One region of the Modestobacter sp. SYSU DS0875 genome, then DNA from elsewhere that is predicted to be linked to it. Evidence: riboswitches for the same ligand, from Rfam matches in the RefSeq annotation. Region 1 holds a riboswitch; each other region holds the start of a gene.
The links. Region 1 has a riboswitch for thiamine pyrophosphate ahead of ACI79Y_RS07235 (purine-cytosine permease family protein). Riboswitches for the same ligand answer to the same signal wherever they lie in the genome.

Region 1 (3,885 bases):
ACAGCTCGCCGCGCAGCAGCCCCCGACGGTCGGCCGGCAGCGGCAGCCACCAGACGGCCGCGGCAGGGGTGGCGCTCACCGGGCCGAGCCGGGCGAGCACCCAGGCCAGCCCGGCGACCACCAGCACGGCGGCGACCAGCGAGGTGATCGCCCCGGGCAGCACCGCGGCTCCGGTGGCCGGCCGGGCGGCGATCTGGACGCGCAGGCTGGAGACGGTGCCGCCGACGACCGCGACCAGGACGCCCAGCGAGGTCAGCCAGCCCACCACGTCGCCGACCAGGCTCACCCAGCTGGTGTCGGCCCGCGCCGCTGTCGCCCGGCGGGTGACCCGGCGGACGGCGGCGCCGCTGAGCACCGGGGCCCCGGCGGTGACCGTCAGCGGTCAGCCCTCCGACAGCACGGCGACGGCCTCGTCGGGGGAGAGCAGCGGGCACTCCTCGTCGTCGACGACCAGCACCTCGTCGGCCAGGGTGCGGAGGAACTCCGGGTCGTGGCTGGCGAACACCACCGTGGCGCCGGCGGTGACGTCGTCGCGCAGCCGGGCGGCCAGTTGCCGGCGCATCCCGGTGTCCAACCGGCGCTCGGGCTCGTCGAGCACCAGCAGCCGGGCCGGGCGCACGAGCGCTGCGGCCAGCGCGAGCCGCCGCCGCTGCCCGGAGGAGACCGCCGAGGGCAGCGCCTCGGCCCGCTCGGCCAACCCGAACGCCTCGACCTCCCGGGCGACGACGTCCTCGGGGTCGGCCACGCCGTGTCCGCGGGCGGTGAGCAGCAGGTGCTCCACCCCGGTGAGCGCCGGGAAGAAGGCGTCCTCGTCGAGCACGGTGGCCACCTCGGCGCGGAAGGACGCCGAGCGCTCGTCGACCGGCTCCCCGGCGTAGCGCACCGTCCCGCCGAGCGGGGTGAGCAGCCCGACCAGGGTCTGCAGCACGGTCGACTTGCCCGCGCCGTTCGGTCCGACCAGGCCCAGCGCGGTGCCCGGCTGCACCGCCACGGTGACCGGGGCGCAGACCGGCTCGCCCGCGGCGTAGCCCACCAGCAGGTCGTCCGCCGCGAGCAACGCCGCCTCAGGCACCGGCCCAGGCGGCGTCGAAGAAGCCCACCTCCAGCTCCATGGCCCGGCGGAAGGCGGCCCGCACCGCGACGAGCTGCTCGTCGGCCGCGCCGGCGCACAGCTGGTCGAGCAGCCGCTCCAGGGTGGCGGCGAGCTCCTCGAACTCCGGCGCGGCGTAGGTGTCCACCCACTCCCGGTAGGGCCCGGCGGCGCGCGGGGCCAGCTGCTGCCCCAGATGGGCGTACAGCCGCATGCACGGGGTCATCGCGGCGCAGGTCAGCGCCGCGTCCCCCCGGCCGGCGGCGTCGAGCAGGAAGTCGACGTAGGCCGACGTCGCCGGCAGCGGCTGGACGTCGGCGAGGTCGATCCCCCACTGCTCCGCGTAGCCCGCGTGCAGCCGCAACTCCTCCTGCACGCCCGCCCGCAGGTCGGTGAGCACCGCGCGCACGCCGGGGTCACCGCTGCTCTCCGCCCCGAGCCGGTAGGCCCGGGCGAAGGCGTCGAGGAAGAACGCGTCCTGGGCGACGTAGCCGGCGAACCGCTCGCGGGGCAGCGTGCCGTCGGCGATCCCCTGCACGAACGGGTGCGCCAGCGCCGCCGCTGCCAGGTCGGCGTCGGCCGCCCAGAGGCCCGCCGCGACGCTCACGCCGCGCCCCCCGCCGTGGTGCCCATCGCCATGTCCCAGAACGCCACCTCGGCGGCGACCACCTCGGCGAACACCGCATCCGGGTCGGCGGCCGGGAACGCGTCGGCCGCCGCGGCGAGCCCGGCCACGTAGCCGGCGAACCCCGGCACGGTCCAGTGCTCGACGAACTCGCGGTACTGCGGGGCCCCGGGAAGGGCGCCGGACCAGGCGTCGAGGTAGGTGCGCTCGATCGTCCACAGCGCGGTCAGCCCGGTCGGGACGTCGGCGCCGTCCAGCCGGGCCAGCAGCTCGGCGTAGGCGGTGGTGGCCGACAGCGTCGGGGCCTCGAGGTCGAGCCCGCGGGCCGCGGCCAGCTGCTCGAACCAGGCCAGCTCGTCGACCAGCGCGACCAGACCGCCGGCCAGCACCGCCTGCGCGGGCCGGGGCGCCCGGGCCAGCAGCCGGGCCTGGAAGCGCAGCAGGTCGGCGACGAACCGGGCGTCCTGCACCAGCCAGGTCTCGAAGGCCGCCACCGGCACGGTGCCCTCGCGCACCCCGGTGAGGAAGGGGTGGGCGGTGGCAGCCCGCCAGGCGTCGGGGGAACGGGTCAGCAGCTCGTCGACCGGCACGACCGCGACTCTAGCCAGCCCGGCGACGCCAGCCGAGTTCCGAACGGGGTGTTCCGGACGAGGGGGTTCCCCGGCGGTGCACCCCCGCGCCCCGGTGGCCTACTGTGGCGGGCGTCATGGCCGATGCCATGTGCGGGAGCTCGGGCGGAACCGGGCTGAGAGGGCGGCTGAGCGCCGCCGACCGCTGGAACCTGACCGGGTAATGCCGGCGTAGGGAGCGACACCGTGAGCACCGATACCCCTCCGTCCCCTGTCACCGGGGACGCCCCCCTCACCCTCACCGAGGCGCCGCCGCGCACCCTCGGGCTGCGCGACGCGCTCGGCCTGTGGGGCAACCTCGGCGTCAGCCTGCTGCTGCCGGTGGCCGCGGTCTACGTGGTGCTGCCCGGCCGCTCGCTGGCGGTGACGATCGGCGCCATCGTCGTCGGCGCCCTCATCGGCGCGGCGCTGCTGGGCGCCACCGCTGCCGCCGGCGCCCGCGAGCAGGTGCCGGCGATGGTGCTGCTGCGCGGCCTGCTCGGCCGGCGCAGCTCCTACCTGCCGACGGCGCTGAACCTCGTGCAGTGCGTCGGCTGGGCCACCTTCGAGATCGTGATCATCGCCGAGGCCGCCTCCCGGGTGCTCGACGCGCCGCGCTGGCCGTTCGTCCTCGGCGCCGGGGTGCTGGCCACCGCGATGGCGCTGCGGCCGCTGGGCGTCGTCCGGGTGCTAGCCCGCTACGCGGTGTGGGCGGCGCTCGCCGCGCTGGTCTACCTCTACGTGCAGGTGCTCCGCGAGCCGCTGCCCGAGCTCGCCGAGGGCAGCGCCACCTCGTTCTGGACCGCCGCGGACATCGTCATCGCGCTGCCGGTCTCCTGGATCCCGCTGGCCGCCGACTACACCCGGCACGTGCGCAGCAGCCGGGCGGCCGGCCTCGGCGCGGGCCTGGGCTACGGCATCGCCACCGTCGTCATGTTCACCCTCGGGGTGCTCGCGCTGGCCGCCTACGGCAGCGCCGGGCTGGACGTCATCGACGCGCTGCTGGTGGTGCCGCTGGGCGCGCTGGCGGTGCTGCTGCTGGTGGTCGTCGAGCTGGACGAGGCGTTCGCGAACGTCTACTCGACCGCCGTCTCCGCGCAGAACGTCGTCGCCCGGGCCGACCGGCGGGTGCTGGCGGTCGCCGTCGGCGCGGTCGCCACGCTGCTGGCGCTGACCTTCGACATCGCCGCCTACGAGCCGTTCCTCTTCCTGATCGGCGCGGTGTTCGTGCCGCTGGCCGGGGTGTTCCTGGTGGCCTACTGGCTGCTGCCCCGCGGCGCCTGGAACACCTCCGACACCGCGCCGGCCCGCCTGGAGCTGCTGCTGCCGTGGCTCGCGGGATTCGTCGCCTACCAGCTCACCCTGCCCACGTACTTCGCCGGCCCGGGTGCCGGCTGGACGACGTGGTGGACCGAGCGGCAGACCGACCTGGGCATCGACCCGGCCAACGGCTGGTCCGCGTCGCTGGTCAGCCTGGCGGTGGCCGTGCTGCTCACCCTGGTCGTGCGGGCTCCGGCGCTGGTCCGGGGGCGCCGGCGGTGACCCTGGGACGGCTGCACGTG
Region 2 (3,885 bases), on a different contig from region 1:
CGCGACCGCCTCCTCGGAGATCAGCCGGTCACCGCTGGTCGCCACCATCACCGGGTCGCACACCACCGGGCCGCCCGGCCGGTCGGCCAGCGCGGCGGCCACCTCGCGGACCACCTCGGCGGTGCCGAGCATGCCGAGCTTGGTGGCGTGCACCGTCACGTCGGCGAACAGAGTGCGCAGCTGCTCGCCGACGAACTCCGCCGGCACGCCGTGCACGCCGGTGACGCCGCGGGTGTTCTGCGCGGTGAGCGCGGTGAGCACGGTGGTGCCGTAGGCGCCCAGCGCGCTGAACGTCTTCAGGTCGGCCTGGATGCCGGCGCCGCCGCTGGGGTCGGAGCCGGCGACGGTGAGGGCGACGGCGGCGGTCATCGGTCGATCAGCTCCTGGGTCAGGGTGGCCCGCAGCGCGCGGGCGGCGGCCGCGGGGTCGGGGGCGGCGCAGATGCCGGAGACGACGCAGACGCCGTCGACGCCGGTCGCCCGCACCTCGGCGGCGTTCGCGGCGGAGATGCCGCCGATCGCGACGGCGGCGATCCCGCCGGCGTGCGCCCGGGCGGTCAGCGACCGGGTGCCGGCCAACCCGAGCCCCGGGCCGGCATCGGGCTTGGTCGGGGTGGCCCACACCGGGCTGAGCCCCACCACGTCGACCGTGCCCGGCGGCAGGGCCAGCACCCCGTCGAGGTCGGCGTCGCTGCCCACCGAGACCCCGACCAGGGCATCGGTGCCGAGCAGGGTGCGCACCTCGCCGGGCGGGAGGTCGTCCTGGCCGACGTGCACCCCGTCGGCGCCGGCGAGCAGCGCGACGTCGACGGCGTCGTTCACGAACAACCGCACCCGTGGGGTGGGGGCGAGCACCGCCTGGACAGCGCGGGTGAGCGCCAGCAGGTCCCGCCGGCTGGCGGTCTTGTCCCGCACCTGGACGGCGGTCACCCCGCCGGCCACCGCGGCGGCCACCACCTCCGGCACCGACCGGGGTGCGCAGAGCAGGGTGTCGGTGACCAGGTACAGCGTGGGGTCGAAGGCGCGTCGCATCAGGCGGCGCGGACGTCGGCGCGGGTGAGCGCCTCGCCGTCGAGGGCGTCGAGCGCGTCGAGCCACTGCGGGGCGAAGGTGCCCGGCCCGTCGGCGAGGTCGGCGGCGACCTCGGCGGCCAGCGCCACGTGCGCGTGGGCGGCGACGGTGCCCAGCAGCGGGTCGCCGGTGGCGGCGACGTAGGCGGCGGTCAGCGCGCCCAGCGCGCACCCGGCGCCGGTGGTGCGGGTGAGCAGGACCGAGCCGCCGCCGACGCGCAGCGTGCGCTCACCGTCGGTGACGACGTCGACCGGACCGCTGACCGCCACCACCCCGCCGGTGCGCCGGGCCAGGGAGGCGGCGACCTCCACGGCGTCGTCGGGGGCGGCGGTGCTGTCGACACCGCGTCCGCCGGCCCCGGCACCGGCCAGGGCGAGCACCTCGGAGGCGTTGCCGCGGACGACCGTGGGCCGCAGCTCGACCAGGTCGGCGGCGAGGGCGGTGCGGAACCCGAGCCCCCCGACGGCGACCGGGTCGAGCACCCACGGGGTCCCCGCCTCGCCGGCGGCACGAGCGGCCAGGCGCATCGCGTCGGCGGTCCGCTGGGAGACGGTGCCCACGTTGACCAGCACCGCGGAGGCGACGGCGGCGAACTCGCCGGCCTCGGCCGGGTCGTCGACCATCGCCGGGGCCGCGCCCACGGCGAGCAGCGCGTTGGCGGTGATCGTCTGCACCACGGTGTTGGTGAGGCAGTGCACCAGGGGTGCGGTGTCGCGCAGCGCCTCGCGGGCGGTGCGCAGGGAGATGGCGTCCACGCGGTGACATCCCTTCGCCAGTGCGAACTGGAGCAGGTTCGACGGGTGTGATCTCAGTCCCGGGCGGGACACCCCGTGTCAGGACTCCGACGCTAACACCGGTCCTCGACCCCGTTCACCCGGCGGAGTGAGGAGGTGGCCGCACGCCTGTCTCTCCAGCGTCGACGTCCTTACTGTCCGGGTTCAGACGACCGCGCACCGTGCGGCGTCCCGAACCCGCGGAGACCCCGGATGCGCAGCCTTCTCCTCCGGCACGGCCGGGCCAGGCACGGCGTGGTCGGCTGCGCGGTGGCGGCGCTGGCGCTGGCCACCGCCCTGGTCTGGCAGTCCTCGTACGCCGGGTTCACCGCGACCACTCCGGCCCACGCCCTGCCCACGATCAGCACCGGGACGGTCACGCTGACCGACGACGACGCCGAGGGCACGCTGTTCACCGTCGACGGGCTGAAGCCGGGGGCGAGCGACCGGCGGTGCATCGTGGTGACCTCCCAGGGCACTCTCCCGGCGACCGTCCGCCTCTACGTCACCGGTGTGTCCAGCCGCAAGGGCCTCGCCGACCACCTGCGGCTGACCGTGCGCTCGGGCACCGGCGGGACCTTCGCCGGCCCGGGGGGTTCGGGCTGCTCGTCCTTCCGCTCCCAGAACACCGTGTACGACGGGACGCTCAGCGCCTTCCCCGCCGACGACTGGGCGAGGGGTCGGGGCGGCTGGGACACCACGGGCACCTCCGCCGAGCAGCGGACCTACGAGGTCAAGTACACGCTGCCTGCGGGCACGCCGCTGACCGTCCAGGGTGGGTCGGCCACCGCGACTCTCGTCTGGGAGGCGCACAGCCGATGACGCAGCACACCCGTCGGCCGTCGCTGGCCGCCCGTGCCCTCACCCTGCTGGCCCGCACGACGCTCGGGGTCCTGGTCCTCCTGCTGCTGGCCTCCGTGCTGCCGGTCGTTGCCGGGTGGCAGTCGACCGTGGTGATGTCGGGGTCGATGTCGCCGGCCGTCGAGGCCGGTGACGTCGCCGTCGTCCGCCCCGTCGACATCCCCGAGCTCACTCCCGGTCAGGTCCTGCTGGTCGACGACCCCGACTCCCCGGGGCAGCTCCGGCTGCACCGCCTCGTGGCGGTGGAGTCCGGCGGGTTGCGCCTGCGGGGCGACGCCAACCCGCAGCCGGACGGGACGCTGGTCGACCCGGCTGCCGTGCACGGTGTCGGGACGCTCCGGCTGCCCTCCTTGGGCCTGCCGGTCCTGTGGGCCGCCGAGGGCCGCTGGCTGCCGCTCGGCGCGACAGCACTCGGCCTGGCCGGGCTGCTTGCGGTGGCCCGCCTCCACCGCTCAGCCGGGGCGCAGCCCCGCCCGCCCGGTGCCGGCGGCGCCGGCCGCGGGGGCCGGCGCCCGCTGCGGTCCCGGCGGGGGCGGGCTGCCGCGGCAGCTGCCGGCGCCGCACTGCTGGTCGCGGCCTGGCCGGGTACCGCGGGCGCGGTGTTCACTGCGAGCACCGCGAACCACGCCAACGCCTTCACCGCCGCCCGGTACTTCTCCTGCGCGGGAGCCGGGGCAGCCGCCCCGGGGTACTTCCCGCTGCAGGAGACCAGCGGATCGGTGGCCTACAACAGCGGCACCGCCGGCTCGGTGGCCAACGGCCGGTACGCCGGGACCGTCTACAGCTCCTCGAGCGGCCCGGCGGGCTGCGGCGCCAACGGCACCCGGGCGATCCAGCTCGACGGCCGCGGGCAGATGTACACCTCGTACCCGATCACCAACCCGCAGACCTTCACGGTCCAGCTCTGGTTCCGCACCACCACCGGCCAGGGCGGCAAGCTGGTCGGCTTCGGCAACGGGACGAACGGGGACCAGTCCAGCGCCTACGACCGGCACGTCTACATGACGAACACCGGTCGGCTCGTCTTCGGCGTCTACAACGGGACGATCGCCACGGTCACCTCGCCGCGCCCCTACAACGACGGCGCGTGGCACCTGATGACCGCGACGCTGTCACCGGGCAACGGGATGCGCCTGTACGTGGACGGCGAACTGGTGGGCGCGCGGACCGGGGTCTCCGCG
Region 3 (3,885 bases), on a different contig from region 1:
GGCGATCTTGTAGGTGATGACGCCGTCCTTGACGTCGTCCCGGTCCGGCAGGCCGAGGTGCTCCTTGGGTGTGACGTAGCAGAGCATCGCCGTCCCGTACCAGCCGATCATCGCCGCGCCGATGGCGCTGGTGATGTGGTCGTAGCCGGGTGCGACGTCGGTGGTCAGCGGGCCCAAGGTGTAGAACGGCGCCTCGTCGCAGACCTCCAGCTGGAGGTCCATGTTCTCCTTGATCTTGTGCATCGGGACGTGTCCCGGCCCCTCGACCATCACCTGCACGTCGTGCTCCCAGGCGATCTTCGTCAGCTCGCCCAGCGTGCGCAGCTCGCTGAACTGGGCCTCGTCGTTGGCGTCGGCGATGCAGCCGGGGCGCAGCCCGTCGCCCAGGGAGAAGGTCACGTCGTAGGCGGCCATCAGCTCGCACATCTCGCGGAAGTGCGTGTAGAGGAAGTTCTCCTCGTGGTGCGCCAGGCACCAGGCCGCCATGATCGACCCGCCGCGGGAGACGATCCCGGTCTTGCGGCCGGCGGCCAGTGGCACGTACCGCAGCAGCACCCCGGCGTGCACGGTCACGTAGTCGACGCCCTGCTCGAACTGCTCGACCAGGGTGTCCCGGTAGATCTCCCAGGACAGGTCCTCGGCCTTGCCGTTCACCTTCTCCAGCGCCTGGTAGATCGGCACCGTCCCGATCGGGACGGCGCTGTTGCGGATGATCCACTCGCGGGTGGTGTGGATGTTCCGGCCGGTGGAGAGGTCCATGACCGTGTCCGCGCCCCACCGGGTCGCCCAGGTCATCTTCGCGACCTCCTCCTCGATCGAGGAGGCGACGGCGCTGTTGCCGATGTTGGCGTTGATCTTGACCAGGAGGTTGCGGCCGATCGCCATCGGCTCGGACTCCGGGTGGTTCACGTTCGCCGGCAGGACGGCGCGGCCGCGGGCGATCTCGCTGCGGACGTGCTCGACGGAGACGCCCTCGCGCAGCGCCACGAACTCCATCTCGGCGGTCACCTCGCCGCGGCGGGCGTAGGCCAGCTGGGTCACCGTGCGGCCGGGCAGCGCCCGCCGCGGCTGGTGGGTCGTGGCGAAGACGCTGTCCAGGTCGCGCCCGTCGTCGGTGCGGCGACCGTCGTCGATCGGCTGCACCGGGCGGCCCGCGTAGGTCTCGGTGTCACCGCGCTCCCCGATCCAAGCCTCGCGCAGCCGGGGCAGACCGCGGCGGACGTCGGTCGAGATGCCGGGGTCCGTGTACGGCCCGGAGGTGTCGTAGAGGACGACGCTGTCGCCGGTGGTGAGCTGCACCTCCCGCATCGGCACCCGCAGGTCCGGGCGGCTGCCGGCCAGGTGCGTCTTGCGGGAGCCGGGGAACGCGCTGTCCTGGGCCTCGGTCGGGGTGTGGACGGCAGTCATCAGGGGTTCCTCCCTACGCCGGTGCTAACCGGGTCAGGTGCGAACGGTCAGCGGCCGGTCCTGCCGCCCTCTCAGCCTCGGTTCGTGAGGCTCCCGCGGGTCGTGGTGAGCCTAGGGCTGGGCTGCTCCATGGCGCCAGCCCCCGTGGGCTCCGCGCCCCACTCGTCCCCGCGGGCGAGGGCACAATCGGCCGTATCGATGCTGGTCAACGGCTTGCGCGCTTGCTCCTTCGAACGTGATCGAATGCGTCGACACGCCGGCCGGTTCCGTCATCGAGGGCTCCGCCGCGCCCTCTGGCGTGTCGACGGGGTCCCCACTGGTCGGCGGTCTGTCGGCCGGCCCGCTCGGCACGGTGCAGGCTGCGGATCGGGAGGTCGCGCGGCAGACCGCCTGCGCGATGAGCCCGGAGCGCTGGGCGGCCCGGGCCGAGGTGCTGCGTCCGGTGAGCGAGTGGGCCGCCCGGGAGCTGGTCGTGGCCCTGTCGATCACCGCGGAGGCCGTCGAGGGGCTGCTCGAGCGCTCGTTGACGCTGGTCCACCGGCTGCTGGGTGACACGACGCGCTGGTGGGCTGAGCTGGAACAGTGGCTGCTCGCCGACGATGTCGGGCCACCCGATCTCCCGGACCGGTTCAGCGGCACTGCCAGTGCGCCCGCCGACGCCTGCCGGGCCGACGCGGTCGACGAAGCGGCCCGGCGAAACGGCCCAGCCGGTCAGGTCGACGCCGCCGACGACGCCCTGGCCGCGCTGGAGGCCGCCGCCGACGAGCAGCGGGCGGTGCTCGCCGATCTGCTCACCCGGAACGGGGGTGGTGGCCTCGCCGACCGCCCGCGGCTCGTGCTCGCCGACGCGTTGACCGGGAGCTTCCTCGCGCTGACCGGCCTCCCCGAGCTCCGCCGCGCCACCGCCTGCGGTGCCCGGCGGTGCCGGCAGCGACCCGGGGAGTGCACGCACGACCGCACCGGCCGTCCGCGCATCGGCCCACCCGGCCCGACCGACGGCTACCGCCCCGGAGCCGAGCTGGACCGGTTCGTCCGCGCCCGCGACCGGCGCTGCCGGTTCCCCGGCTGCCGCCGCCGCGTGCCCTGCGGCGGTGAGCTCGACCACGCCGTGGCCTACCGCGACGGGCCGACGAGCGCGGCCAACCTGACCGGCTACTGCACCACCGACCACCGCGGCAAGCACCAGGCCCCCGGTTGGCGGCACGAGCTGGCCGCCGACGGCGCGCTCACCGTCACCATCCCCACCGGCCTGACCGCCGTCACCACCCCGCCGCCCTACTGAGCCGTGGAGCTCGGGCAGCAGTGCGGTTCAGTCGGTGAAGCAGGCGGTGAGCGCCGCGACCATCAGCGGGACGTCCCGGGCGCTGGCCAGCTCGCGGGCCGAGTGCATCGCCAGCATCGGCGCGCCGACGTCCACCGTGGCGACGCCCAGCCGGGTCGCGGTCAGCGGGCCGATGGTGCTGCCGCACGGCAGGTCGGCGCGGCTGACGAACCACTGCACCGGCACCGACGCCGAGGCGCAGCGCTCGGCGAACCACGCGCCGCCCACCCCGTCGGTCGCGTACGCCTGGTTGGCGTTCACCTTCAGCACCGGACCGCCACCCAGTTGCGGGGTGTGGGCCGACTCGTGCCGTTCCCCCCGGGTCGGGTGCACGGCGTGCGCCATGTCCGCGCTGACCAGCACGGACCGGGCGATCGTGCGGTGCACGGCCTGGGCGTTCCCCGGGTCGGTGGCGGCCACCAGCCGGTCGACGACGTCCTCCAGGAAGCTGCCCCGCGCCCCGGACATCGATCCGCTGCCCACCTCCTCGTGGTCGTTGCAGACCAGCAGCTGCGTGCGCTCACCGGCCGGCGCGCCGATCAGCGCGGTCAGCCCGGAGTGGCAGCAGGCCAGGTCGTCCAGCCGCGGCGCGGCCACCCAGCTGCCGTCGGCGCCGGCCCGGGCCGCCGGCTGGGTGTCGGCCAGCACCAGGTCGTGCCCGACGACGTCGTCCACCCCCACCCCGACCGCCGCCGCGACCGCCTCGCGCAGCCCCGGCTCGGTGCCCAGGTCGCGGTCCCACACCGGGACCAGGTGCCGCTGCGGATCGAGGGTGAGCCCCTCCCGCACGCTGCGGTCCAGGTGGATCGCGAGCGACGGCAGCCGGAGCGGTGCCCCCGGCAGCTCGACCAGCGCCTCCGCGCCTCCGCGCAGGGCCACCCGGCCGGCGACGGTCAGCTCGCGGTCCAGCCAGGTGTGCCACAGCCCGCCGCCGTACGGCTCGACGCCCACCAGTCGGTATCCGGCCTGGCGGACGTCGGAGTGCGGCCGCACCCGGAACGTCGGGGAGTCGGTGTGCGCGCCGACCAGTCGCATCCCGGTCTCCGCCAGCGCTCCGGTCCCCAGCCGGAAGGCGATCAGGCTGCCGCCCCGCCGGACGACGAAGTGCGCCCCGCCCGGGGAGAGCTGCCAGCTGTCGGTCTCGACCAGCTCGGTGA

Region 2: it holds a riboswitch for thiamine pyrophosphate, as region 1 does, so the genes downstream of both, thiM (hydroxyethylthiazole kinase) here and ACI79Y_RS07235 (purine-cytosine permease family protein) in region 1, are expected to answer to the same signal.
Region 3: it holds a riboswitch for thiamine pyrophosphate, as region 1 does, so the genes downstream of both, thiC (phosphomethylpyrimidine synthase ThiC) here and ACI79Y_RS07235 (purine-cytosine permease family protein) in region 1, are expected to answer to the same signal.

The regions. Positions count from the first base shown of each region.
Region 1 covers NZ_JBJHAH010000009.1:34,028-37,912, forward strand. Annotated here, with positions in the region: gene ACI79Y_RS07215 (DUF6297 family protein) at 1-355, opposite strand, end outside; gene ACI79Y_RS07220 (ABC transporter ATP-binding protein) at 383-1,072, opposite strand; gene ACI79Y_RS07225 (TenA family protein) at 1,065-1,697, opposite strand; gene ACI79Y_RS07230 (thiaminase II/PqqC family protein) at 1,694-2,305, opposite strand; TPP riboswitch at 2,428-2,539, shown strand; gene ACI79Y_RS07235 (purine-cytosine permease family protein) at 2,531-3,865, shown strand; gene thiE (thiamine phosphate synthase) at 3,862-3,885, shown strand, end outside.
Region 2 covers NZ_JBJHAH010000020.1:48,960-52,844, reverse strand. Annotated here, with positions in the region: gene thiD (bifunctional hydroxymethylpyrimidine kinase/phosphomethylpyrimidine kinase) at 1-369, opposite strand, end outside; gene thiE (thiamine phosphate synthase) at 366-1,031, opposite strand; gene thiM (hydroxyethylthiazole kinase) at 1,031-1,825, opposite strand; TPP riboswitch at 1,818-1,911, opposite strand; gene ACI79Y_RS13385 (hypothetical protein) at 2,057-2,665, shown strand; gene ACI79Y_RS13380 (LamG-like jellyroll fold domain-containing protein) at 2,662-3,885, shown strand, end outside.
Region 3 covers NZ_JBJHAH010000014.1:70,067-73,951, forward strand. Annotated here, with positions in the region: gene thiC (phosphomethylpyrimidine synthase ThiC) at 1-1,407, opposite strand, end outside; TPP riboswitch at 1,401-1,514, opposite strand; gene ACI79Y_RS10810 (HNH endonuclease signature motif containing protein) at 1,760-2,689, shown strand; gene ACI79Y_RS10815 (M18 family aminopeptidase) at 2,717-3,885, opposite strand, start outside.